3 regions of the Alteromonas naphthalenivorans genome follow, and region 3 is predicted to be linked to each of the others. Evidence: predicted binding sites of a transcription regulator. Region 3 holds the regulator's gene; each other region holds the start of a gene.
The links. Region 3 encodes FliA, which starts transcription of late flagellar genes. Its sites were predicted from a motif close to CTAAAGNTNNNNNNNNNNNNGCCGATA; they were not measured.
Positions count from the first base shown of each region.

Region 1: pomA (flagellar motor protein PomA) is a predicted target of FliA. The motif match lies at 2,589-2,615, and genes of this name have one in related genera.
Region 2: AMBT_RS12385 (flagellar protein MotY) is a predicted target of FliA. The motif match lies at 5,917-5,943, and genes of this name have one in related genera.

Region 1 is NC_015554.1:1,015,742-1,023,810, reverse strand. It holds gene AMBT_RS04380 (SAM-dependent methyltransferase) at 1-721, shown strand, start outside; gene AMBT_RS04375 (flagellar motor protein MotB) at 847-1,776, opposite strand; gene pomA (flagellar motor protein PomA) at 1,776-2,540, opposite strand; gene xseB (exodeoxyribonuclease VII small subunit) at 2,822-3,073, shown strand; gene ispA ((2E,6E)-farnesyl diphosphate synthase) at 3,102-3,992, shown strand; gene dxs (1-deoxy-D-xylulose-5-phosphate synthase) at 4,025-5,902, shown strand; gene AMBT_RS04350 (phosphatidylglycerophosphatase A family protein) at 6,016-6,516, opposite strand; gene thiL (thiamine-phosphate kinase) at 6,535-7,500, opposite strand; gene nusB (transcription antitermination factor NusB) at 7,546-7,968, opposite strand; gene ribH (6,7-dimethyl-8-ribityllumazine synthase) at 7,982-8,069, opposite strand, start outside.
Region 2 is NC_015554.1:2,828,051-2,836,119, reverse strand. It holds gene AMBT_RS12410 (FecR family protein) at 1-556, shown strand, start outside; gene AMBT_RS12405 (TonB-dependent receptor) at 927-3,761, shown strand; gene AMBT_RS12400 (bacterioferritin-associated ferredoxin) at 3,856-4,050, opposite strand; gene AMBT_RS12395 (peroxiredoxin) at 4,302-4,907, shown strand; gene rnt (ribonuclease T) at 5,086-5,742, opposite strand; gene AMBT_RS12385 (flagellar protein MotY) at 6,059-6,865, shown strand; gene glpQ (glycerophosphodiester phosphodiesterase) at 6,959-7,981, opposite strand; gene gloA (lactoylglutathione lyase) at 8,032-8,069, opposite strand, start outside.
Region 3 is NC_015554.1:2,968,318-2,976,386, forward strand. It holds gene AMBT_RS12985 (chemotaxis protein CheA) at 1-871, opposite strand, end outside; gene AMBT_RS12990 (protein phosphatase CheZ) at 884-1,648, opposite strand; gene cheY (chemotaxis response regulator CheY) at 1,683-2,066, opposite strand; gene AMBT_RS13000 (RNA polymerase sigma factor FliA) at 2,103-2,834, opposite strand; gene AMBT_RS13005 (MinD/ParA family protein) at 2,831-3,697, opposite strand; gene flhF (flagellar biosynthesis GTPase FlhF) at 3,694-5,085, opposite strand; gene flhA (flagellar biosynthesis protein FlhA) at 5,115-7,214, opposite strand; gene flhB (flagellar biosynthesis protein FlhB) at 7,426-8,069, opposite strand, start outside.

The sequences.
Region 1 (8,069 bases), 2.0 Mb from region 3:
TCACAAACTTAAAACAATTTGTGACAAGCTTCAGTTAACCGAAAGTGACCATCTTTTAGAAATAGGCACTGGCTGGGGTGGTTTAGCGGTATATGCAGCCAAGCATTGTGGTTGTAAAGTGACCACCACCACTATCTCTGAAGAACAGTATGCGTGGGCAGAGCAGTGGATTGAGCGCGCACAAGTGTCTGATAAAGTCACCTTGTTGAAAAAAGATTATCGCCTGCTAGAAGGTAAGTACGACAAGCTGGTTTCAATTGAAATGATTGAAGCTGTAGGAAAAGATTACTTAGGTAACTTTTTTGAGAAGTGTTCATCGCTGCTTAAAGACGATGGGCTAATGTTGCTACAATCCATCACCATTGATGATAGACGTTACGAAAGTTACGCCAGCAGTGTGGACTTCATTCAAAAATACATTTTCCCTGGTGGATTCCTTCCCTCACAGTATCAGTTAAACGCTCATTTAAAGCGCTATAGCGACATGATGATTAGAGACCTGCATGATATCGGATTAGATTACGCTCAAACCCTTAATCATTGGTACGAAGCCTTTATTAGCGCCAAAGAAGCATTACTCAACGATGGTTATGATGAACGTTTTATGCGTATGTGGATTTACTATTTAAAATACTGTGAAGGCGGTTTTTTAGAAAGAACCATTAGTACGGTGCAATTGGTAATATCTAAGCCACATCACAGGGAGGCACTGCAACGTTAGTTGCCTATAAAAAACAACGTTAGTTGACTATAAAAACCCACGTTAATTGCCTATAAAAGACAACTTCAAACTAAAAGGGCGAATCATTGATTCGCCCTTTTTGATTTTGTATTTTGCTTAGCAACCTATTCATCAACCACTGATATAGGTTGAGAAGTCATTGGTTTACCTTGATTGATATTAATCTCTACCCGTCTGTTCCGTGCTCTATCCGCCGGTGTTGTTGCATCTTCCACCATGGGGTCGGTATCGGCCTTGCCGACTACAGACATTCTGCTTTCATCGAACCCCGGCGCTGTTCGCATGGCTTCAGCTACGGCTACGGCACGCTGAGACGATAAATCCCAATTAGAACGATAGAGTTCATTAGCAATGTGTTGTCCGTCACTATGCCCTGAGATTTCTATTTCCCCTGGAACGTCTGCTAATAACACACCAATTTTGCGTAAAATAGGCTGAAATTGAGGTTGTAAAAATGCAGAACCGGCAGAAAATGAACCGTTCTCTCTAATGCGAATAGTCAACTGCTGACCTAAAGATTCCAATTCTACTGCGCCATCGAGAATTTGCTTTTGTAACTGCTGCGCTACTTTTTTCATTAACTCAGCAGTTTGTGTTTGATCTGAACTTTGCGACTCTGAGGACGACTGATCGGTGGCGGTTTGTTGTGACTGCCCCCCTCGCTGCTCACCCCTTTGCTTCTGCCTACCGCCGGATGAATCTTCGTCACCCGCTTGGAACTCTAGCATCTGCTGAGTCATTTCGATTGTTTGTTGCTGAATAGTGTCGATGGGCGACGGATCTGGACGACCAGGCCTAAACTCCATCGCAATAACACTCGTCCCTTTTGGGATGTCTTTCACTTCAATTTTGTTTTGCACACCAAAGGCAAACTTCATTGAGCCGGCGATTTGCTTGAACTTCAGTACATCCATTTCTGAAAATGAGAGCAAGAGTACAAAGAAGCACATGAGCAACGACATCAAATCAGCAAAGGTCCCCATCCATGCAGGAAGCCCTTCGGGAGGACATTTTGGGCACTCTTCTTCAGCCATTATTCGTCCTCAGCGCCCGTACCGCGTTTACTTGCCGCCAGATAATTTTTCAATATACCTTCGATAACACGCGGGTTTTGCCCATCGGCAATCCCTACAATGCCATCGAGCACTAACATTTGGTTAAGCTTTTCTTCTTGTGCGCGGTTTCCGAGCTTTACCGCCATGGGTAGGCAAATAATGTTGGCAAGAAATGCACCATACAAGGTGGTTAATAGTGCTACCGCCATTGCTGGCCCAATTGATTTAGGATCATCCATGTTAGAAAGCATGGCCACCAGACCAATCAGAGTTCCAATCATTCCCATTGCTGGTGCGATATCACCCATGCCTTTAAAAATGGTGGCACCAAACTCGTGTCGCTCGGTGGTCATAGAGATATCTTTCGCTAAGGTTTCTCTGACCACTTCTATGTCGTGACCATCAACTAACATGTCTACGCCTTTTTGCATAAACGGATTGTCTATTTCAGCTTCTTCTAATGCAAGAAAACCGCCTTTACGCGCTGCATCTGCCATCTCAACAATTTTTTCAATAAGATCTTCAGGCGTATCAATTTTGAACATGAATGCTTTGCCTGCAATTTTACCTGCACCAAAGAACTGCCCTAAAGTGTATTGGGATAAAATAACGAAAAGGGTGCCACCAAATACGATCAAGATAGACGGTACGTTGATGAACATGGCAATACTGCCACCCATAACCATGGCCATTACTACAAAGCCGATGGCGCCCAACATACCTATGACGGTTGCTAAATCCACTCACTCTTCCTCATTTTTTGCAGACGCTGCATACTATTACTCGTATTCTATCGGCATTGTATAGAATTTCTATAACAAGATTATCGCAAATTGCCTTAATTATTGTATACATAATGAGGTTAGTCGAACTTTAGGCGGTAGTTTTTAATACAAAGAGTTGCTTCACAAAACGTTATCATAGATAGCTGCAATAGGGCATATATTGACAAACCATTTGACCCTTTGGCTACCCTCAGTTAATGTGCGCGTAATCCAAAAAACGCCTAAAAATGAGTGCGATTGTGACGAAAGTGACGAAAAAGACAAATTCTCCCTCGTTTGAGGAAACCCTTACCGAATTAGATGCAATCGTTAATGAGATGGAAAACGGTGAGTTGCCATTAAACGTTGCACTAGAAAAATTCGAGCGAGGCATAGCCCTTTCCCGCGAAGGTCAGAAATCGTTAGAGCAAGCCGAGCAAAAAGTTAAAATTTTGCTTAATGAGCAAGGCGAAAGCGCATTACACCCTCTTCCTGAAGACGAGCAACCTTAAGCCTCGTGTCGCAACAAACAGGTATAGTATGAATTTCACTGCATTGCATCAGCAAGTTAAGCAGCAGACCGATACGTCGTTAAATACGCTTATTGATGACCTTCCCCACGACGCGCCGCGGCTTAAAGAAGCAATGCGTCACGCGTTGTTGGTGGGAGGAAAGCGTATGCGACCTTTACTGGTTCAAGTTATCGGCAACACCCTGGATGTGCCTAAAGGCGATCAAATGGCTATTAGTATGGCCATTGAGTGTGTGCATGCTTACTCGCTTGTACATGATGACTTGCCAGCCATGGACGATGACGATTTGCGTCGCGGCCAGCCGACTTGTCATATTGCATTCGATGAAGCCACCGCAATATTAGCCGGTGATGCATTGCAAGCGCTTGCTTTTAGCACGTTGGCAGATGCGCCTTTAAGTGATTTCGCAACCAATAAACGTGGCGAGTTACTTTCTGTGTTAGCCCGCGCCGCTGGCTATCGCGGTATGTGTGGCGGGCAAGCAATCGATTTAACCAGCACGGGTGAAGAAATAAGCCTTGAGCAGCTTAAGCGACTGCACAATTTGAAAACCGGCGCCCTACTTCGTGCATGTGTTGAAATGGTATCTATTGTTTCTCAAGACCTTGATAGCAACAGTAAAGCAGACTTATTAGCTTATGCCGACGATATTGGTCTTGCATTTCAAGTCCAAGATGACATTCTTGACGTAGAAGGTAATAGTGAGCAATTAGGAAAGCCAGCAGGCTCTGACATTGCTTTGGGTAAGAATACCTTTCCTGCCAAACTTGGCATTGAAGGTGCAAAACGAGAACTTGATAAGCTGCATCAGAATGCCCTTCAAGCCTTGGCTCGTTTACCCTACAATACAGACAGTTTAATTGCGTTTAGCGAACTATTGGTAAAACGAGACCATTAGTTCTGCAACCATGTTGAAAAAGATAATAAATAATGAGTTTAGACCTCCAACATTACCCCACGCTTGCTATTGCGCAAACGCCGGATAAGTTAAGACAGTTACCGCAAGAGAAATTGCGTGAGTTGTCAGATGAATTACGAGAATATTTACTAAATAGTGTAAGCCAAACCAGTGGACATTTTGCGTCGGGCTTAGGCACGGTCGAGCTTACTGTGGCCTTACATTATATTTATAACACGCCTATCGACAGATTGATTTGGGATGTGGGTCATCAGGCCTACCCCCATAAAATTCTTACGGGTCGCGCTAAGCAAATGTCGACGATTCGACAAAAAGACGGCTTACACCCCTTCCCTTGGCCTCCTGAGAGCGACTACGACACTTTTGCTGTAGGCCATTCGTCTACGTCTATCAGTGCTGCACTTGGCATGGCGGTTGCCGCCGAGCAAGAAGGCAAAAACCGTAAAGTGGTTGCCGTAATTGGTGATGGTGCGATTACCGCGGGCATGGCATTTGAAGCGATGAACCATGCTGGTGACATCAATAAAGATATGGTTGTGGTGTTAAACGACAACGAAATGTCTATTTCTGAAAACGTAGGTGCGCTTAATAGTCACCTAGCTCGCTTATTAACGGGTAATGTTTTCAACTCTATTCGCGATGGCTCTAAAAAACTATTAAGCAATGTACCGCCTATCAAAGAATTCGCTAGTCGCGCAGAAGAGCACCTTAAAGGTATGGTAGTGCCCGGCACAATCTTTGAAGAGCTTGGCTTTAATTACATAGGCCCTATTGATGGCCATGATGTAGATGCCGTTGTAGATACCTTGCGTAATATGCGCAAATTTAAAGGTCCGCAACTGCTTCACGTGGTCACTAAGAAAGGTAAAGGGTACGCCCTTGCTGAAAAAGACCCGATTAAATTCCACGCGGTGCCTAAATTTAACCCTGCCGATAACGCGTTGCCAAAAGCGAAGCCTTCAGCGCCAACTTTTTCTGCTATTTTTGGCGATTGGTTGTGCGATATAGCAGCGCAAGATCCTAAATTGATGGCGGTAACGCCTGCCATGCGTGAAGGTTCAGGCATGGTCGCGTTTTCGCAGCAATACCCTGATCAGTATTTCGATGTAGCCATTGCAGAACAACATGCGGTTACCTTTGCTGCGGGCTTAGCCAAAGACGGGTGTAACCCAGTAGTTGCGATTTATTCGACCTTTTTACAGCGTGCCTACGATCAGCTTATTCACGATGTGGCGTTGCAAGACTTGCCTGTTTTATTTGCCGTTGACCGAGCCGGTATTGTGGGGGCTGATGGCCCCACCCACCAAGGTGCGTTTGATATTGCCTTTTTACGCTGCATACCAAATATGATTGTGATGGCACCATCTGATGAAAATGAATGCAGACAAATGCTTTATACAGGTCATAAAGCACAAAAACCTGCGGCGGTACGCTACCCTCGCGGTGCTGGAATGGGCATTACCCCTGACACCGCAATGACCGAGTTACCTATTGGTAAATCGAAGGTTAGCCGCGCTATTACCGGCAAGCCATCGAAAAAAGCAGCCATATTGAATTTCGGCACACTCTTACCTAATGCATTGGCAGCTGCCGAAGCTATTGATGCTACGGTTATTGATATGCGCTTTGTTAAGCCGCTCGACGGCCAGGCTATTGAGAAAGCGGCGGCAGAACACGATTTGCTTATTACCTTAGAAGATGGCTGTATAGCCGGCGGAGCAGGCTCTGGTGTGCTTGAGTACTTGCAACAGCAAGGTATTATGAAACCTGTTCGTACATTAGGGCTTCCAGACAGCTTTGTTTTACAAGGTACGCAACAGGAAATGTACAAAGAGCATGGACTAGATATCGAAGGTATTACCTCCACACTTAGAAGCTTACTGAGCTAGCTGTTTGCTTTCACTCTCGCTCAATAGCCTTTAAAAACAAAAAGCCCGCAGTTGCGGGCTTTTTAATATGTACAAATTTTGCGTATTATTGCACGAACTTATCTTCGTCCAATTTAAAACAAGGTGGTAAATGCCGGCCACATCATCATCATAATATGTAAACACGCACACGCCATAGCCCCAGCCACTATATCATCAAGCATAATGCCTGTACCGCCGTGTAAGCGCTTATCGATAGGCCCTATTGGCCAAGGTTTTAAAATATCGAATATGCGAAACAGCACAAATCCTGCTAGCAAAGACGGTGCAGTAATAGGTACAAATAAGAAGGTAATAAACATACCTGCCACTTCGTCCCACACAATAGAACCGTGATCATGCACCTGCATATCATCAGCGGTTTTTCCGCACAGATAAATACCAAAAATTGAGGCGAAAACAGTGAAAGCGATAAATACCATCACAGGCATGTTGGCCGACAATATAAGTAGTGGTATTGCTACCGCAGAACCAAAGGTTCCAGGCATAAACGGGATAAGTCCGCTACCAAACCCAAGCGCTAAAAAGTGCACTGGATTTTTCATGCTAATTCTAGCGCGATATTCTTTTTGCATAAAATGCTCTATTAGCTTCTAGAAAGTATGTTCGTAGCCATTTTCATTGGTTGGTGTAAACGGCTGATTGTCTTTTAGCAAAGACAACTGACCCGCTTGCCCAGTAAGCTGACCAATGCAAGTTGCTTTCACACTACTACCGCCCATCGAGGTTTCAAAGTTACCTCGCTGTTCTTCACCTACGGTAAAGATGAGCTCATAGTCGTCGCCTGCTGACAGTGCATATTCGATCGCTTGGGCATTATCTACGGCACTGGTTAACGCTCTCGATAAAGGAAGCTTATCAACATGTACGTTTGCACCACAGCCTGATGCTTTCAAAATGTGGCCTAAATCAGAGATTAAGCCATCAGACACATCAATACACGATGAAGCAATACGACGAAGTGCCGTACCCATTGCTACTCGAGGCGTAGGGTAATAATGACGATTAATAAGCACATCTCGCGCTTCACCGGCCACGTTAAGTTTATTTTGCAGAATATCCAAGCCAGCACCAGCATCGCCTAAGGTGCCTGTAACATAAACCCAATCACCGGGTTTTGCATTACTGCGGGTCAGTTCGGAACCGGGTGGTATAAACCCTTGCGCCGTAATGGTCATGGCCATCGGGCCCTTAACGGTATCGCCACCAATTAACTGCACAGAATAGTACTGCGTAAGCTCGTACAAACCATCTACGAACTCGCTAAGCCATTCATCATTCACTGTTGGCAACGACAGCGATAAGCTGATCCAAGCAGGTTCAGCGCCCATGGCGGCTAAATCGCTCAAATTCACCGCTACGGTTTTATACGCAACCGATTTTGCTGGCGCATCTTCTAAGAAGTGCACACCTGCAACCAAAGTATCTGTGGTAACGGCTAATTGTTGATTACTAGGAACGTTAGTTACGGCACAATCATCACCGATACCAATAACTACGTCTTTACGAGTGTGGCCGCCATCAGAGAAGTAACGGCCGATAAGATCAAATTCTTTCACGATAGTCTATTAAACCCTTGTGACATCCAATGCCACTGTACAAGGTTAATCGCGTTCGTCTTTACGCAACGAGCGAACCGCTTTATCAAGCGCACCATTAATGAATTTATGACTTTCTTCGGCCCCGAAAGACTTCGCAAGTTCAATCGCTTCATTAATAATTACGCGATAAGGCACATCCTTACGCTCTGTAAGTTCCAGTGTCGCAATGCGTAAAATAGCCTTTTCGATTGCATCTAGTTCTTCAGGCAAACGGCCCAGGTACGGCTTAATAGTCGTATCTAAGTGGCTAGCGCTGTGCGCCACACCGCGAAGCAGTGCCTGAAAATAAGCCATATCAACTTTCTTCATATCGTTACTGGTCGCAAGCGCCAGTTCAATTTGTTGAATATCGTTATGACTCATTTGCCATGAATAGATGCCTTGAAGGGCAAGTTCACGGGCTTTACGACGAGCTGAAACTTTCACTTAATTTTTTACCTTAAAGCTTTTCAACAGCATCGATAACGTTAACCATCTCAAGCGCACCTAAGGCTGCTTCAGCGCCTTTGTTGCCTGCTTTGGTTCCA
Region 2 (8,069 bases), 140 kb from region 3:
CGAAGCGCATTTTGAAGTGGCGCACGATACCACGCGACCTTTCACGGTAACCGCAGGTAATAATACGGTTACCGCAGTGGGTACTGCGTTTAACATGCAGTATGTTGACGACAACGCTTTCGAATTAGTGGTAACCGATGGAAAGGTATTAGTTAAAGACAGATTTAGTGCATTCAGTAGTAACCAATCATTATTTTCCAAAACACCCGTTGAAGGCGAAGGCCTGCTTATGTTTGCGGGTGAAAAAGCGACAGTTAAAGGCGATGTTGATGCCCGTGAAAGCTTATCGCAAAATGATATCGATGATGACTTAGCATGGCAACAAGGCATGATTGTGTTTAAAGGTGAGCGCTTAGAAGCCGTGCTTGCTGAAATTGGCAGGTATACGCAAGTACATTTCCAGATTTCTGACGAGTCACTCAAAAGCCGCCGTGTGGCTGGCTACTTTAAAGTGGGTGATATCGATGGCTTGCTAGCGGCCCTTAAAAACAGTTTTAATATTGAATACGAGAAAGTATCTGATACCAATATTCAGTTATCGGTTTCCCGAAGCTAGTTTAATACTAGTGTAAGGGCCACTACAGGGCCATTAAAGAGCTAATTCGCAGATAACGCGCGATTGATGGTCAAAGGCAATGCTTCAAGGTTAATGCTTGTCTTATAAAAGCAATACACGTGCATTACTTGGCATAAGCTTAACTATTGTGACAATATAATAAAACAAATAATAAGTACGATTTCTCATCTTGCATCATTTGCGTTCGGCCAATTTTTCTCGTGCAGTAGTGCGCAGCTATAACAGTGTGCGCAAGGCAAGTATTTGCTTTGTGTTAGCCGTTTGTGCTGGTCCTATTCAGGGCGCATTCGCGCAAGAGCCCGAGTCTCAAGCTGGTCAACGTAGCAAACAAGAAAATGCGCCAAGCCCAATAAAGCAGTCTAATCAAACGGCCTTTCAGTTTTCAATTCCAGCCCAAGATGCCGATGACGCGCTAACAGAACTAGCAAAGCAAGCTAATACCACACTCTTATTTCCTTTCGACTTAGCGCAAACGGTTAAAACTAATTCTTTAGAAGGCAACTTCACCCTTAACGAAGCCTTATCAAAATTGCTTGATGGCACCGAGCTTGCTGTGGTGACTGACAGTGCTGGGCAAGTCAGTATTCGTTCTCGCAGTGATGTAGTTGCTCAAAATAGAAAAGACGAGGGTGAAGAGAGTGTTCAAGAAGAAGACACAAGTAATGCGCTTGAGCGCATTGCCGTAGTAGGGACCAGAAGTTCTCCTCGTAGTGTGGTCGAATCGCCCGTGCCACTCGATATTATTGGCTCAGAATCGTTACGTTCACAAGGCAACAGCGATGCCTTGTCGATGCTAAGCACCATGGTGCCTTCTTTAAACGTCAACGATCAGCCTATTAATGATGCTACCAGTTTAGTGCGACCTGCTAATTTACGAGGTATGGCGTCAGATCACACATTACTGCTCGTCAACGGTAAACGCAGACATCGCTCGGCAGTCATTACTTTTCTTGGCGGTGGCTTATCTGATGGCGCACAGGGGCCGGATATTTCGGTTATCCCTGCTTATGCATTAAAACAAATTGAAGTTTTACGAGATGGTGCTGCGGCACAATACGGTTCAGATGCCATTGCCGGCGTGATTAACTTCGTACTTGATGATAGTGATTCAGGTGGCAGCATCGCACTTAAAACGGGTACCTATTCTGAAGGTGATGGTGAGTTATTTCAGATACAGGCTAATAAAGGTTTTCGTTTAGGTGAAAACGGCTTCTTGAACGCCACGGTAGAATATCGACAGCAACAAGGCACATCACGCTCTGTTCAGCGTGATGATGCACAAGGCCTCATTGATGCGGGTAATAGGCTTATAAGCAGCCCTGCGCAAATATGGGGCGCGTTAGATGTTAACGAAGACATGAAAATGTCGGCAAATGCGGGGTGGGACATTGCGCCTAACTACGAAGGTTACGCGTTAGCAACTTATGCCCATCGTGAAATAAGTGGCGGTTTTTACTTTCGCAACCCACAAACCCGAGAAGGTGTCTTTTCTGAAACGAACGAAGAAACGGGCGAGAGTCGTTTATTGGTTGGGGATTTAGACGGTATAGGGCAGGGGATTAGATGCCCCACCATTTTCCTTGATGATACCAATGTATTGGATAACCCCGATTATTTGCGTATTGCCGATAATACCACCGCACTTGGTGCGAACTGCTTTGCCTTTAACGAGTGGTTTCCCGGTGGGTTTACCCCACAATTTGGTGGCACAATCACTGATGCCTCTGTATTTGCTGGCGTCAAAACGGAATTAGATAATGGCTGGGCGATGGATTTGAGTGCCAGTGTAGGGTATTCAGATATCGCTTATCGTTTATCTGGCACCGTTAATCCTTCTCTTGGGCCAGACTCTCCGCTCTCTTTTTCTCCAGGCTCAGTTAGCCAAGTAGAGCGTACGTTTAATCTTGATTTCGCAAAGCTAATTCAATCCGTATTTGAAGAGCCAATTAGTATTGCTATGGGCGCAGAGTGGCGCAGAGAAACTTACTTTCAAAAAGCCGGTGATGATGCCTCTTATGCCGCTGACTCGCTCGCTTTTGACCCCACAACGGGGGCATCGCAAGGGTTCAGCATTGGCTCGAACGGATTCCCTGGTTACCAGCCTCAATCTGCAGGGCACTGGAGCAGAAGTAATTGGGCGGTGTACATAGACTTGGAGTTTTTCTTAAGTGAAGCATGGCAGTTTGGTGTAGCCACCCGCGTTGAACACTTTACTGATTTTGGCTCTACCTTTGATGGCAAGCTAAGTACGCGATATAAGGTTAATGACTTATTTGCCCTTCGAGGCTCTATCAATACTGGCTTTAAAGCGCCGACGGTTGGTCAAAGTAATGTGATTAATGTCACCACGGCTTATAGCGCGAATGGACTAGAAGACCAAGCCACACTGCCGCCCACTGATTTGATATCACAACAGCTAGGTGCAACACCGCTCACTCCAGAAGAGTCGGTTAACTTTAGTTTAGGTGTGGTGATGCACGTAAGTGATACCTTTTTCGCAACCCTCGACTATTTTAATATCCGTTTAATGGACAGGATCAGTACCACGTCAGCAATACCGCTTAGTGAGGCAGACATCCAAGTGCTTAGTGCGAACGGCCGCGACGATGCGGCGAACTACAATGCCGCCAAATTTTTCACCAATGACTTTGATACCCAAACCCAAGGGGTCGATTTAGTGGTTCACTACGACTTCATGGTACAAGATTGGAAGCAGACATTGTTGTTAGCTTACAATTGGACAGACACACAAGTAGAGCGGGTGACCTTGTATCCCACCATGGTTGATGGTGAGATAACCTTAATGCCAAACCTGACAACGCAGCGCATTAGAATGCTAGAAGATAACTTGCCAGCACACAGAGGCAGTTTGACGCTCGAACAGTACATTGGTGACTTTAATTTTACGTGGCGGGCAAACTACTACGGCAAATATTACGAAGACCATCTAGATGCTTCTGCGGGAATGGATATTTATGGAAGCGACACGCTAACGGCAGATGCGCAAGTAGCATGGTTTTTTTCACCGTCGTGGGGAGTTACGCTAGGTGTGCAAAACTTATTTGATACAAAACCTGATAGCAATCCGTTTAGTGGGGAAGTAGGGGCTTTATATCCGCCAACATCGCCAGGGGGGATTAATGGCGCATTCTATTATTTAGGATTGGAATACAGTGTTGATTAACGACACAAAAGTTGATTGAAATAGAAGGTCAGATAAATTTTGGATAGAATCTAAAAAATAGAAACTAGGAAAATACCTAGGAAAAAAGAAAGGGCTAGCCTACGTTTTTAAACATAGAATCATCGATGATGGTTTGATCGATAATCTGTTGTGCCATTTGGATGCACTTGCCACACTGGGAACCAAGTTCCATATGTTCACGCAATTCACGCATGTTACCTACGCCATTACCTTGTACTGCGGCGCGTATGCTTTTATCGGTAACGCCGTAACACATACATACAAACATAAAACACTCCAAATAAGTCTGTAAATGATAATAATTGCTATTTCATTCTAATGCAAGTGAGATTTAGTCGTATTCACACTCAAGAAATCATCAAAAAGGGTGGCCGTTGGTACGATGAGTGAAAAATTAGCAGAAGTAGAGTGCGTTACCGCTTGTTATCTAAGATAAAGTACCAATAAAGAGAGTTAGAAAACGCCAAGTGAAAAGACGTTTTACTTATTATTTAGTTTTTATATAAATTGGAGATATTTATGAGTGTATTAGTTGGCCGTCCAGCGCCGGATTTTACCGCTGCTGCAGTATTAGGTTCAGGTGAAATAGTTGATTCATTTTCACTATCTGAAACCATCAAAGGCAAAAAAGCGGTACTTTTTTTCTACCCGCTAGATTTCACCTTTGTTTGCCCATCTGAACTTATTGCTTTTGATAAGCGTTTTGAAGAATTTAAAAAACGGGGCGTAGAAGTGATTGGGGTTTCTATCGATTCACAGTTTTCTCATAACGCATGGCGAAATACGCCAGTAAACGAAGGTGGCATTGGTCCAGTTCAATATACGTTAGTGGCCGACGTGAAACATGAAATTTGTCAGGCGTATGATGTTGAGCATCCAGAAGATGGCGTGGCATTTAGAGGTTCTTTCCTGATTGATGAAGAAGGCCTAGTACGTCATCAAGTGATTAACGACCTTCCGCTAGGCCGTAATGTAGACGAAATGCTTCGTATGGTCGATGCACTTGCATTCCATCAGGATCATGGCGAAGTTTGCCCAGCAGGTTGGACACAAGGTAAAGCGGGTATGGATGCTTCACCAGAAGGCGTAGCCAAGTACCTTGCAGCAGAAGCTGACAAGTTATAATAGGCCGAAAGTATCTACAAAAGCTTTAAAAGTAAGCACTCAGGCTTGTTAAATAGGCTTTATGCAAATACGTCTACCTAATACTAAAACAGCGCCATTCGGCGCTGTTTTTTATTTCTACTGAATAAATTTTAATTTGAAGCGATTGCAGCTAAGGCAGCATTTCAGACGTTGCTTATCAGCAAGGCTCATCAGGGCTGATAGGTTCACCAGCTAAGGGCCAGCCGCCAAGTGCTTTGTAGCGATTTACCATAAAGCAAAATAGCTCTGTGGTTTTTTGCGCATCATATAAAGCGCTATGGGCTTCTTTTTGATCAAACTCAATACCTGCCGCTCGGCAGGCTTTAACTAATACGGTTTGACCTAAGGTTAAACCTGCAAGGCTGGTGGTATCAAATGATACAAACGGGTGGAAAGGCGTGCGCTTAATGTTGCAGCGAGCTATGGCGGCGTTCACGAAACTTTGATCGAAGGTGGCGTTATGCGCCACGATTACCGAACGCTGGCAATCCGCATCTTTTTGCGCTTTTCGAATACCTTTGCACAGCGACTTCATTGCTTCACTTTCTTCTATGGCACCGCGCAGGGCACAGTGAGGGTCAATGCCGTTAAACTCTAGCGCTGCAGGCTCTAAGTTCGCGCCTTCAAAAGGATCGACATGGTAATGAAAAGTTTGGTCGGGATAAATCAGACCATCTTCTTCCATTTTTACCGTTACGGCAGCAATTTCAAGTAAGGCATCGGTCCCAGCATTAAAACCGGCGGTTTCAACGTCGATAACAACAGGGAAGTAGCCCCTAAAACGATGAGGAAGGGAGTGGTGCAACTCAGACATAGTTTCTCTTAGCAGGTTCTTTGGTTACGTAACAAAGCTGTATCAACATAGAAATGCTACAAAAAGTGCTGGGATTATGGCAAGGATAACCCACGGTATCCAGCCTGAATTTCAATGTGGGGCGTTAGAAACCTGAAATGAGGGCATAATTGATGGTATTAATGGTATAGAAGGCTAAACTTTTCTACACTAAGGACGATATATTCTGTAAGCGCCTTTTCGTTAGGTATGGTTTATCAGTTGAGTGGGTATAGTTGTGAAGCGTAAATTCGGTTTACTTATTCCGTTGTTTTTTACTACGGTCGCAAGCGGTGCTATGCGTCAGTATTCTGCTACGGTAGAAACGTCTAACTGGGAAGTGGTTGATGCATCGCGTTTGCAATGTACATTGAACCATCCTTTACCCGGTTACGGCGATGCCATGTTTACAAGCGTGGCTTCTAAACGGCTTAATATGGAATTTGAGCTAGACATGCATTTATTGCCTAACCGCTTCGATGTAGCTGCTGTTTATTCTGTACCGCCAAAGTGGATGCCGGGTGTAGCGCCTAAAACCATCGCCGATATGACATTGCGCACGCAATATAACGGTGACCTTCCGCAAGACGCTGCATGGACTATGCTAAGTGAACTCGAAAAAGGCTTCTGGCCCACCATTTATTATCAAGACTGGTATAACGAATACGATAAAGTGAGTGTTGCATTAAACGCCAGTAATTTCTCGATGGTGTATCGAGACTTCGTTAAGTGTGTGTCTAACTTATTGCCTTACAACTTCGACGATATTGCCTATACGGTGTTGTCGTATCAGAAAAACAGTACCGAACTGACTAAGTATTCTCAAAAGCGCCTAACAATGATTGGGGAATACCTAAAAGAAGATAGCGACTTAGAGTTAGTATTGCTTGATGGCTATACCGATAGCTATGGCGGGCGATGGAACAACGAACAATTATCTATACGCCGAGCCAATGAAGTAAAAAGCTACTTAACTACCATAGGCGTGCCCGATGACAGAATTCAACTGACGGGGCACGGTGAGAAGCGCCATATAGCAAATAACGATACCCGAGAGTCGCGAGCGCAAAATAGAAGGGTAGTAGTGCGGTTATCTAAATCTTAGGGTTATCTAAAAACTAAGTAAAAAATATAAACAAATTTGAAAAAGCGGCTTAATGGCCGCTTTTTTGTGAAGTGAATAATATATTTGTTGTTGCTATTCGCCTTGTGCTTCAAGCCAGGCTTTTACCGGCGGCACATGGTCGGTAAATACGCCGTCTACGTTTACCACGTGTTTCAGGGTAGAAAGAAGTTGCTCTGCAGTCATACCTGGCGGTAGGGCATCTTGACGGAACGTGTAGGGATGAATAATGAAACCTTCTGAATGGGCATACTCAACCCAAGATGCGGGTATCAGTTTGCCTGTTTCCATCGCTTGGGGGTCTAGTAGTTGGCCTAACCAAGGGCCTAAACCGTCGGCATATTTAGCCACTTCTTTCATGCCTGCTTCACTTTTGATCCAATCGTAGTCTGTGGTTGATTCTCCCCAACTGTTTTCACCTATTAGCATGACCACTTTTCCCGCATAGTTTAGGTCTTTTCTAATGCGCTTTATTTCATCGAAGTCGAAACACTGCAAGTAACTGTTGGCGTCTTTATTGGCAAGATTAAATCGTGTTAGTGATGCAATCACAATCTGGCTAGCATCTACTCCTTGTTCGTTATGCCACGCTGGTGATTTTACTTCCGTATAAACCCCTACATTGGTATTGAACTCTCGATTAAGCTGAGTAATAAGCTCGTAGTGTTCTTCTAAGGTTGCCACGGTAAAATTTGCCGTATTCCCTGTATAGCGTTTTGTAAAAACTTGTTCACCCTTGCTGTTCGCTCGTTCGTGTACTTGCAGAGTACGAAGCTCAGCTAACGTGAAGTCTAAGGCGTAAAAGCGACCATCTTTACGTGCACGCTCTGGAAATACTTGCTCAACATTGGTTACTGTTTCTAAGTGTATGTCGTGCAAGACCACAGCAATCCCATCTTTAGTAATAACCGCATCTTGCTCAATAAAGTCAGGGTTCATGGCAAAAGCAAGCGTGGCGGCTTCTAATGTGTGCTCAGGCAGATAACCTGACGCGCCCCTATGAGCAATAACATCGAAGTCTTTCGCCAATAGTACTGGGCTTGCAAAAATCGAGATAGAAAGCGAGAAAGTAAGTAGAGCGTGACGAATTTTTAGCATGATAGGGCAATATCCTTATTAATAGGGCCGCTGTATTTTAAAATAGAGACTTATTGTTTTGTTTGAATAAGTTCGATGGCATAGCCAT
Region 3 (8,069 bases):
CCTTTTTATCTACGGGCGGCGTATTTGCTGCTGGTTCAGCACCTTGCGCTGTAGGGCCTTGTCCTGAACCATGTAATTGGTCAAGCAATGCTTCAAATTCATCGTCGGTAATTTCTTCACCGCTAGGCGCTGCCGCTTTCGGCGCAGCTACAGGCGCTGGTTCTTCTTCTTTGAATTTACCTTTACCGTGCAATTCGTCTAGCAGTGCTTCAAATTCATCGTCGGTAATATCATCACCTGAACCACCAACCGCGGGGGCTGCCGCTTTTGGTTCTGCTTTCGCAGATTTACCTGGGGCATTTGAACCATGAAGTTCATCCAGCAAGGCTTCAAATTCATCTTCAGAAATCTCGTCGATGCCGCCATCGCTACTTGCGGCAGGCGCTTCAGGTACAGGCGCTTCTTCTAACGCGAATTCTTCTTCGGCAGCGGGGACTTCAGCCGCTTCACTACTGTCACCAAAGATGTTTTCGTCTGGGGTTTCTGGGGTGCTTAACTTATGCAGCAAATCAACTAACTTTGCGTCTGCAGGAATTAGTGGTTCTTGCGCTTTAACACGCTCAAACATATCGACTACTACATCGGTGGCCTGAAGAATGGTATCCATTAATTCAGGCGTAAGAGTACGTTGTCCGTTTCGCATTACATCGAAAACGTTTTCTGCACCATGGCAAATTTCAACTAATTCGGTAAGCGACAAAAAGCCGGCGCCACCTTTTACGGTATGGTAACCACGGAAGATAGCATTCAGTAAATCTGCATCTTCAGGATTATTTTCCAGATCAACGAGCTGTTCTTGTAATTGTTCAAGGATCTCCCCAGCTTCAACTAGAAAGTCCTGTAATATATCCTCGTCAACATCAAACGCCATGCGCCCGCTCCCCTAAAAACCTAAGCTAGACAAAAGATCATCTACGTCATCTTGGCCAGATACCACATCATCGCGTTGGTCTGCATCAATAATTGGACCTTCGGCTTCGACACTATCGATCTTGTTAACTTTTTCGACTTTCGCTTCCAATGGCTTGTCTTGCTCCGCCTGTTCGGGTTCACCGAACATCGTCAGCATATTAACTAAGCTATCTTCCACTTCTTTTACGAGTTCAATCACTCTGCGAATAACTTGACCGGTAAGATCTTGATAACCTTGTGCCATTAACACTTCGGTAAGCAATGATGTAAGCTTAGCTGATTGTTTCGATCCGTCTTCTAGCAATTCGTCTAAATCTGCACATAAAACTTTGAATTCGCCCAACTCAAGTTGACGATTCATCAGTTTCTTCCATTCCGGCATAATTTTTTCGATACGGGTAGAGAGCACTTCAGCAATTGGCATACTCTCTTCAACTGCGTCCATGGTGGTATTGGCAGCTTTTTCCGTTTCTTCGATAACGTACATCAGTCGCGTTTGCGCATCAGGAATGTCATCAACGGTTAAATTTTTAATACGTTCATCGATTTGGAAGTTATTCAACGAGTCATGAAGTTGACGCGTTAATTTACCCACTTCAGCAAAGAGCTCAATGGACTCTTTCATCGAAACAGCTTCTAAGACAGCGTTCGCTGATGCGTTATCGCCCTCTTCAAGATACGCTACCAATTTTTTGGCTTCTTCGAGCGTTATGGAGACACTTTCATTTGTCGACATCCAGTAAACCTCATTTCTCTGGTGAGCGTCTGGATCAACCTAAACGTTCGAAGATTTTATCTAATTTTTCTTTCAACGTAGCGGCAGTGAAAGGTTTAACAACATAACCATTCACACCAGCTTGCGCTGCGGCAACGATTTGTTCTTTCTTCGCTTCTGCTGTCACCATAAGAACCGGTAGGTGTTTCAACTTATCGTCGGCACGTATAGCGCGTAATAAGTCGATACCTTGCATACCTGGCATATTCCAATCTGTTACAACAAAGTCAAAATCACCTTGTTGTAGCATAGGCAGCGCGGTGTTACCGTCGTCCGCTTCCTGGATATTGGCAAAACCCAAATCTTTTAGCAGGTTCTTTATGATACGTCTCATGGTAGAAAAATCGTCAACCACGAGAATTTTCATACTTTTATCCAAAATAGCCTCCAATGAGGGGTTAATTGTTATTAATTTCTATTCTTCGTCAACTTGCCACGATTTCATTCGTGATTTGAGTTTTAACATGGCCTGACTATGAATTTGACTTACTCGCGATTCACTAACATCAAGAACTTCGCCTATTTCTCTAAGATTCAGTTCTTCATCATAGTATAAAGAAAGTACAATCGCTTCCCGTTCGGGTAATGTAGTAATAGCATGTGCTAGCGCTTTTTGGAAAGCCCCTTGCATCAAATCTTCTAACGGTGCGTCGCTGCCTCGGTTTTTTTCTGTAGAAATGACATCTTCAGAAACCCCAAGGTCTTCAATCCCCACCAATTTTCCGGCATTCACTTCGTTCAGCATTTGATGATAATCTTGCATGCTAACATTCATTTTAGCTGCAATATCTACATCTCGCGCGTCTCGGCCTGTTTCACCTTCAACTTGAGAGATGGCTTCTGTGATTGCCCTACCGTTTTTATGAACGGAACGAGGAGTCCAATCACCTTTTCTTATTTCATCAAGCATGGCGCCACGAATACGAATACCTGCAAAGGTTTCGAAACTTGCCCCTTTGGAACCGTCAAAGTTTCGTGCAGCTTCTAGCAGTCCAATCATACCTGACTGGATTAAATCATCGACAAGAACACTGGCTGGTAGTCTCGCCATTAAGTGGTGTGCTATCCGCTTCACTAGCGAAGCGTGACGCTCAACTAATTGTGACTTGTCTGTTTGCTGTTGATAAGCGGCTGCTTTGCTATTCAACGCTGACTTCCTACTGCTTTATCTGCTATTAGTTGCTCAATAAAAAATTCTAAATGGCCACCCGGTTGCGCAGGTATAGGCCATGATCCTGCTTTGGCTGCTAGCTGGCTAATCGCCACTGCTGCCGGAGAACTTGGATAAGCATCTACAATTGACGTTTGCTTACGTACTGCTCGGCGTATGTTCTCGTCAAAAGGAACTGTTGCTACCAATTCTAGCGCAACATCTAAGAATCGCCCTGTTACTTTAGATAATTTGCTGAAAAGTTCCTGACCTTCTCTAACATCGCGGACCATGTTAGCGACCACTTTAAAGCGAAAGACACCGTGTTCTCGGTTAAGAATTTTAATTAATGCATAGGCATCGGTAAGTGAAGTGGGCTCATCACACACTACCACCATAATATCTTGGGAGGCTTTGGAGAAGCTTAGCACCATATCGGAAATACCCGCTGCGGTATCCACAATAAGCACATCAATGGGCGTGCGCAACTCGCTGAATGCTCTTATGAGTCCTGCATGCTGCGTTGGTGATAGCTCTGCCATTGATTGAGAACCTGATGTGGCTGGTGCTATTTTTATACCGTGAGGACCCGTAACGAGAACATCGTCCAAGGTACACTCACCAGATAATACGTGGGAGAGGTTTTTCTCTACTCGCAATCCTAGCATTACATCCACATTGGCCAGACCTAAGTCTGCATCCAATACCATTACCCGCTTTCCCTGCTTTGCCATAGCAATAGCTGTGTTTAGCGTAATATTTGTTTTACCAACGCCACCTTTACCTCCGGTGACGGCGATAACTTTGATTAATCGTGATTGCTTCATTTTTCGTAAGCTACTCGCTTGATCATCAATCATACTGCTCGTGCTGTTTTAACCACATTGTTACTAGTAGTATGATTCAAACCGTACTTTTTATAAAGCTTTGCAGCAGCAGATACTAAAGATTTTGCTTCTGCAATCTTAATGTCTTCAGGAACTTTCTGTCCATCTGTTACATAACTGACAGGTAACTGGTACTCCACCGCTGCGCTAAGCACTTCGCCTAGAGAGTAGCACTCATCAAGCTTTGTAAAGATACAACCGCTAAGTTCCACCCCTTCGTACGCATCTATAATACGTTGTAATGCAGCATATTGGGTATTCGCTTGCGCTACTAGGTATTTTTTCACTGGCTGCATTTGACCGTTATCAAATTGATTTATCTGTTTAATTAATCGACTATCTCGTTGACTAAAGCCTGCCGTATCAATTAACACTAGTCTCTTATGGCGTAATTGAAACAATAAATCTGATAATTCTTCACTACTTTGTGCTTTACGCACTGTGCAGCCAATAATTTTTCCATATGTGGCTAATTGCTCAAACGCTGCAATACGATAGGTATCAATCGTAATCATGGCAACGGAGTCGGCGCCGTATTTCTGTGCGTAACGAGCAGCTAATTTAGCAACTGTAGTGGTTTTACCTGTTCCGGTAGGACCCACTAACGCTACTGCGCCCTTTTGCGTAAGTATATCGTTACCTGTCACATTAATGCGATTAGCCAATAGGTTTAAAAGATATACCCAAGCGTCACGCTCGTTGTAATGCGACGGCGTATAACTAATCAGTTGCTCTGCCAATGATTGGCTTAACCCCATGTCGGTTAAACGCTGAATTAAATAATGATGTACAGGCTGCTGACGACGACTTTTTGCTTCCATCAAATCAGCAACTTGGTATTGAAGCACATTTCGTAGTGACGCCAACTCTTCTTTAATTTGAGATAATTCGTCAGACTGAGGAGCACTGCTGTTATCAATGCTTTCATTAAGACTTGACGCTTGATGGCTTGGGAATTCTGAGGCGACTTGACTGGCTTCTACATCGTCGATAAAGGCTTCTGAAAAGTCTAAGTGTGATGCAATTTTATTGGCATGCTGAGCGTTAGCACTAGGTGCTGAAGCTGGGCTTTGAATACTGCCACCATGTTGTTTTTCCAACAGCGCTTTTAAGCTATCTGGGCCATCATCACCGATGATTTCGCTAAGACTTGGAACAGCCGCTTTCGCTCGCCCTGCTGCACTAGGCGCTGGCTTTTTAATCGACAGTTTGGCTTCCGGTTCTTTATCGTAAGCGGCGACCAATTCGATACCGTCAGCAAGCTTTCGGTTTGACATGATAACGGCATCGCTGCCCAATTCCGCTTTAACTTGGCTTAAAGCTTCTCGCATATCTTTGCCAAAGAAACGTCTGATTTTCATTGAAAACTCTCCAATCACCCAGTGTCAGATTATTGACCGACCGAACTGACTATTTTTATCTGCTTATCGTCGGGTACTTCCTGATAGGAAAGTACATGTAAACCCGCGACCGAATACTTTAAGAAGCGAGATAGTACGGGGCGCAACATACCGGAAGTGAGAAGTACTGCAGGCTCACCTTCTAATTCTTGTTGCTGACTAGCTTGCTGCAATGATTTTTGCAGCTTATCGGCCAGTCCTGGTTCTATACCAGCGCCATCTTCGCCACCTGCTTGTAATGACTGGTGCAACATCTGTTCCAACTCTGGCGCCAAGGTTATGACGGGTATCTCTTTCGCACCTTGGGTAATTTCTTGGGTGATTAGGCGTTTAAGCGCAATACGTACCGCAGACACTAGTACATCTGGGTCTTGGCTACGCGGGCCGTATTCGCTCAAGGTTTGTACAATGGTACGCATGTCACGAATAGGCACTCCTTCAAACAGCAAGGTTTGCAGCACTTTAACAATGGTGCTTAACGGCAGAATATCAGGCACTAACCCTTCAACTAGTTTAGGATGCTGCTTAGCTAGCATATCTAGAAGCTGCTGCGCTTCTTCATGTCCAAGTAGTTGGTAGGCGTTGTTTGTCAGCAATTGACTTAAATGAGTAGCAACCACAGTAGCAGCATCAACCACGGTATAACCCAGTGTTTGCGCATGCTCACGCTTATTCGGTTTTATCCATACCGCATCTAAGCCAAAGGCAGGGTCTTTGGTTGCACGGCCTTCCAGCTTGCCAAATACTTGACCCGGATTAATCGCAAGTTCTTCATCGTGACTTATTTGCGCATCGCCAATAGTTACGCCCAACATCGCAATGGTGTATAAATTAGGTTCTAAATCTAAATTATCGCGAATGTGCACCGGTGGAATAAGAAAGCCTAACTCTTGAGATAACTTCTTACGCACCCCTTTGATACGAGTGAGCAGTTCTCCGCCCTGAGACTTATCTACTAAGGGGATTAATCGGTACCCGACTTCTAAACCGATGGTATCTACGTGCTGCACATCATCCCACCCAAGCTCTTTTATTTCGGGCGCAACAGTGTCATCTTTCACGATATTCGCTGGGGTTTTAGGTTTTTCTGCCTCGCGTTTAGCCGCAACACCCTGCCAATAAGCGTAACCAGCGATAAGCACTGAAAACCCAATAAAGGCCAAATGAGGCATACCAGGAATAATCCCCATGACAAATAAAACACCAGAGGCAATATAAAGGGCTTGGCTGTTACCTAATTGACTACGTATTTCTTTGCCCATTTCTTGGGTTTCGTTTTCACGAGTAACAATAATAGCGGTAGCCACAGACAGTAACAGTGAGGGTATTTGCGCCACCAAACCGTCACCAATGGTTAAAATGGTGTATACCTCGATGGCGTTACCAAAACTTAATCCGTGTTGAATCATGCCTATAAAAAGGCCACCCACAATATTGATAAGCATGATAAAGAGTCCGGCGACCGCATCACCTTTCACAAATTTTGACGCACCGTCCATTGAGCCATAAAAGTCTGCTTCGGCGGTTATTTCTTCTCGGCGAGCACGCGCCTGATCTTGGTCGATATAACCCGCATTCAAATCGGCATCAATAGCCATTTGCTTACCTGGCATGGCATCAAGCGTAAAGCGGGCACTTACTTCTGAAATACGCCCAGCACCGGCGGTGACTACTTTAAAGTTGATAATAAGCAAGATAGCAAAGACCACCACACCCACTGCATAGTTGCCGCCAATAACCACCGCACCAAATGCTTCGATAACCTTACCAGCCGCATCGCCCCCCTCATGCCCATAAAGCAATACCACACGGGTAGAGGCCACGTTTAGCGCTAAGCGCAAAACAGTAGCGATAAGTAATACTAGGGGAAAAATACCGAAATCAACTGGCTTTTGCGTTAATACTGCCACCAAAATAATGACTAAAGACAGGGCTATATTAAAGCTGAACAATACGTCGAGCAGAAATGGCGGCATGGGAAGAATAACCATGCCCATAATGGCAAGAAGAACAATGGGAGCGCCTAAGCCACTGGTAATGTTCTGCAGCTGACTTTTATCGAATCGCTGAAGGTAACCGGATAACTGCATTACAGGGAGTCTCTCTATCGGAAAATTGACGCTTAACGCTATCTTTCAATGAGTATTACAACTACCGTGCCAGCTTTATTCAAAACTGATTAAACGTAAGTAGGAGGGGCGCAATTTGCAGAACTACAATTAAGAGGGGATCACTTTGCGCCCTGGTTTTAGCGATATTTCAGCAAAAAATTTAACGCTAATTTAGGCCAAAAGCAGCGCCCTAACGGCGCAGCTCTGGTGGTATGGGTAAATCACGCTTAAGCGGTTTGGGTCGTTTTCCTTTACCCGCTCTGTGTGCTTTTAACTGATAAACATGGGCTAATACTTGCGCTACCGCCATAAACAAGGCGTTAGGCACTTCACCGTCAATCTCTGTAGAGTAGTAAACGGCTCGGGCTAGCATGGGCGATGGAATAAGCGGTACATCGTTGGCGGTGGCTATTTTACGAATATGCATGGCTAATTCATCTGTGCCTTTTGCCACAACGACGGGGGCACGATTACCACTGTCATCATATTTAATTGCTACAGAGTAATGAGTTGGGTTGGTTACCACCACATCGGCCTGAGGAACTTCTTGCATCATGCGCTTTGTGGCAGCTTGATACTGCAAGCGACGGATGCGCCCTTTTACCAGAGGATCACCTTCAGAGTTTTTACGCTCGTCTTTCACCTCTTGCTTAGTCATCTTAATTTCTTTGTTGTGCTTATAAATCTGATAAGGCACATCAATAAGTGCAATAGGTATCATGCCGCAAACCAACATGATAAAGGCCCATTTCAACATATCTAACGCGTGAAAAATATTCCCCGGGTACAGCTCTAAATCTAGGTGCAGTGCTTCGTCTTCAAAAAACAGCAGTG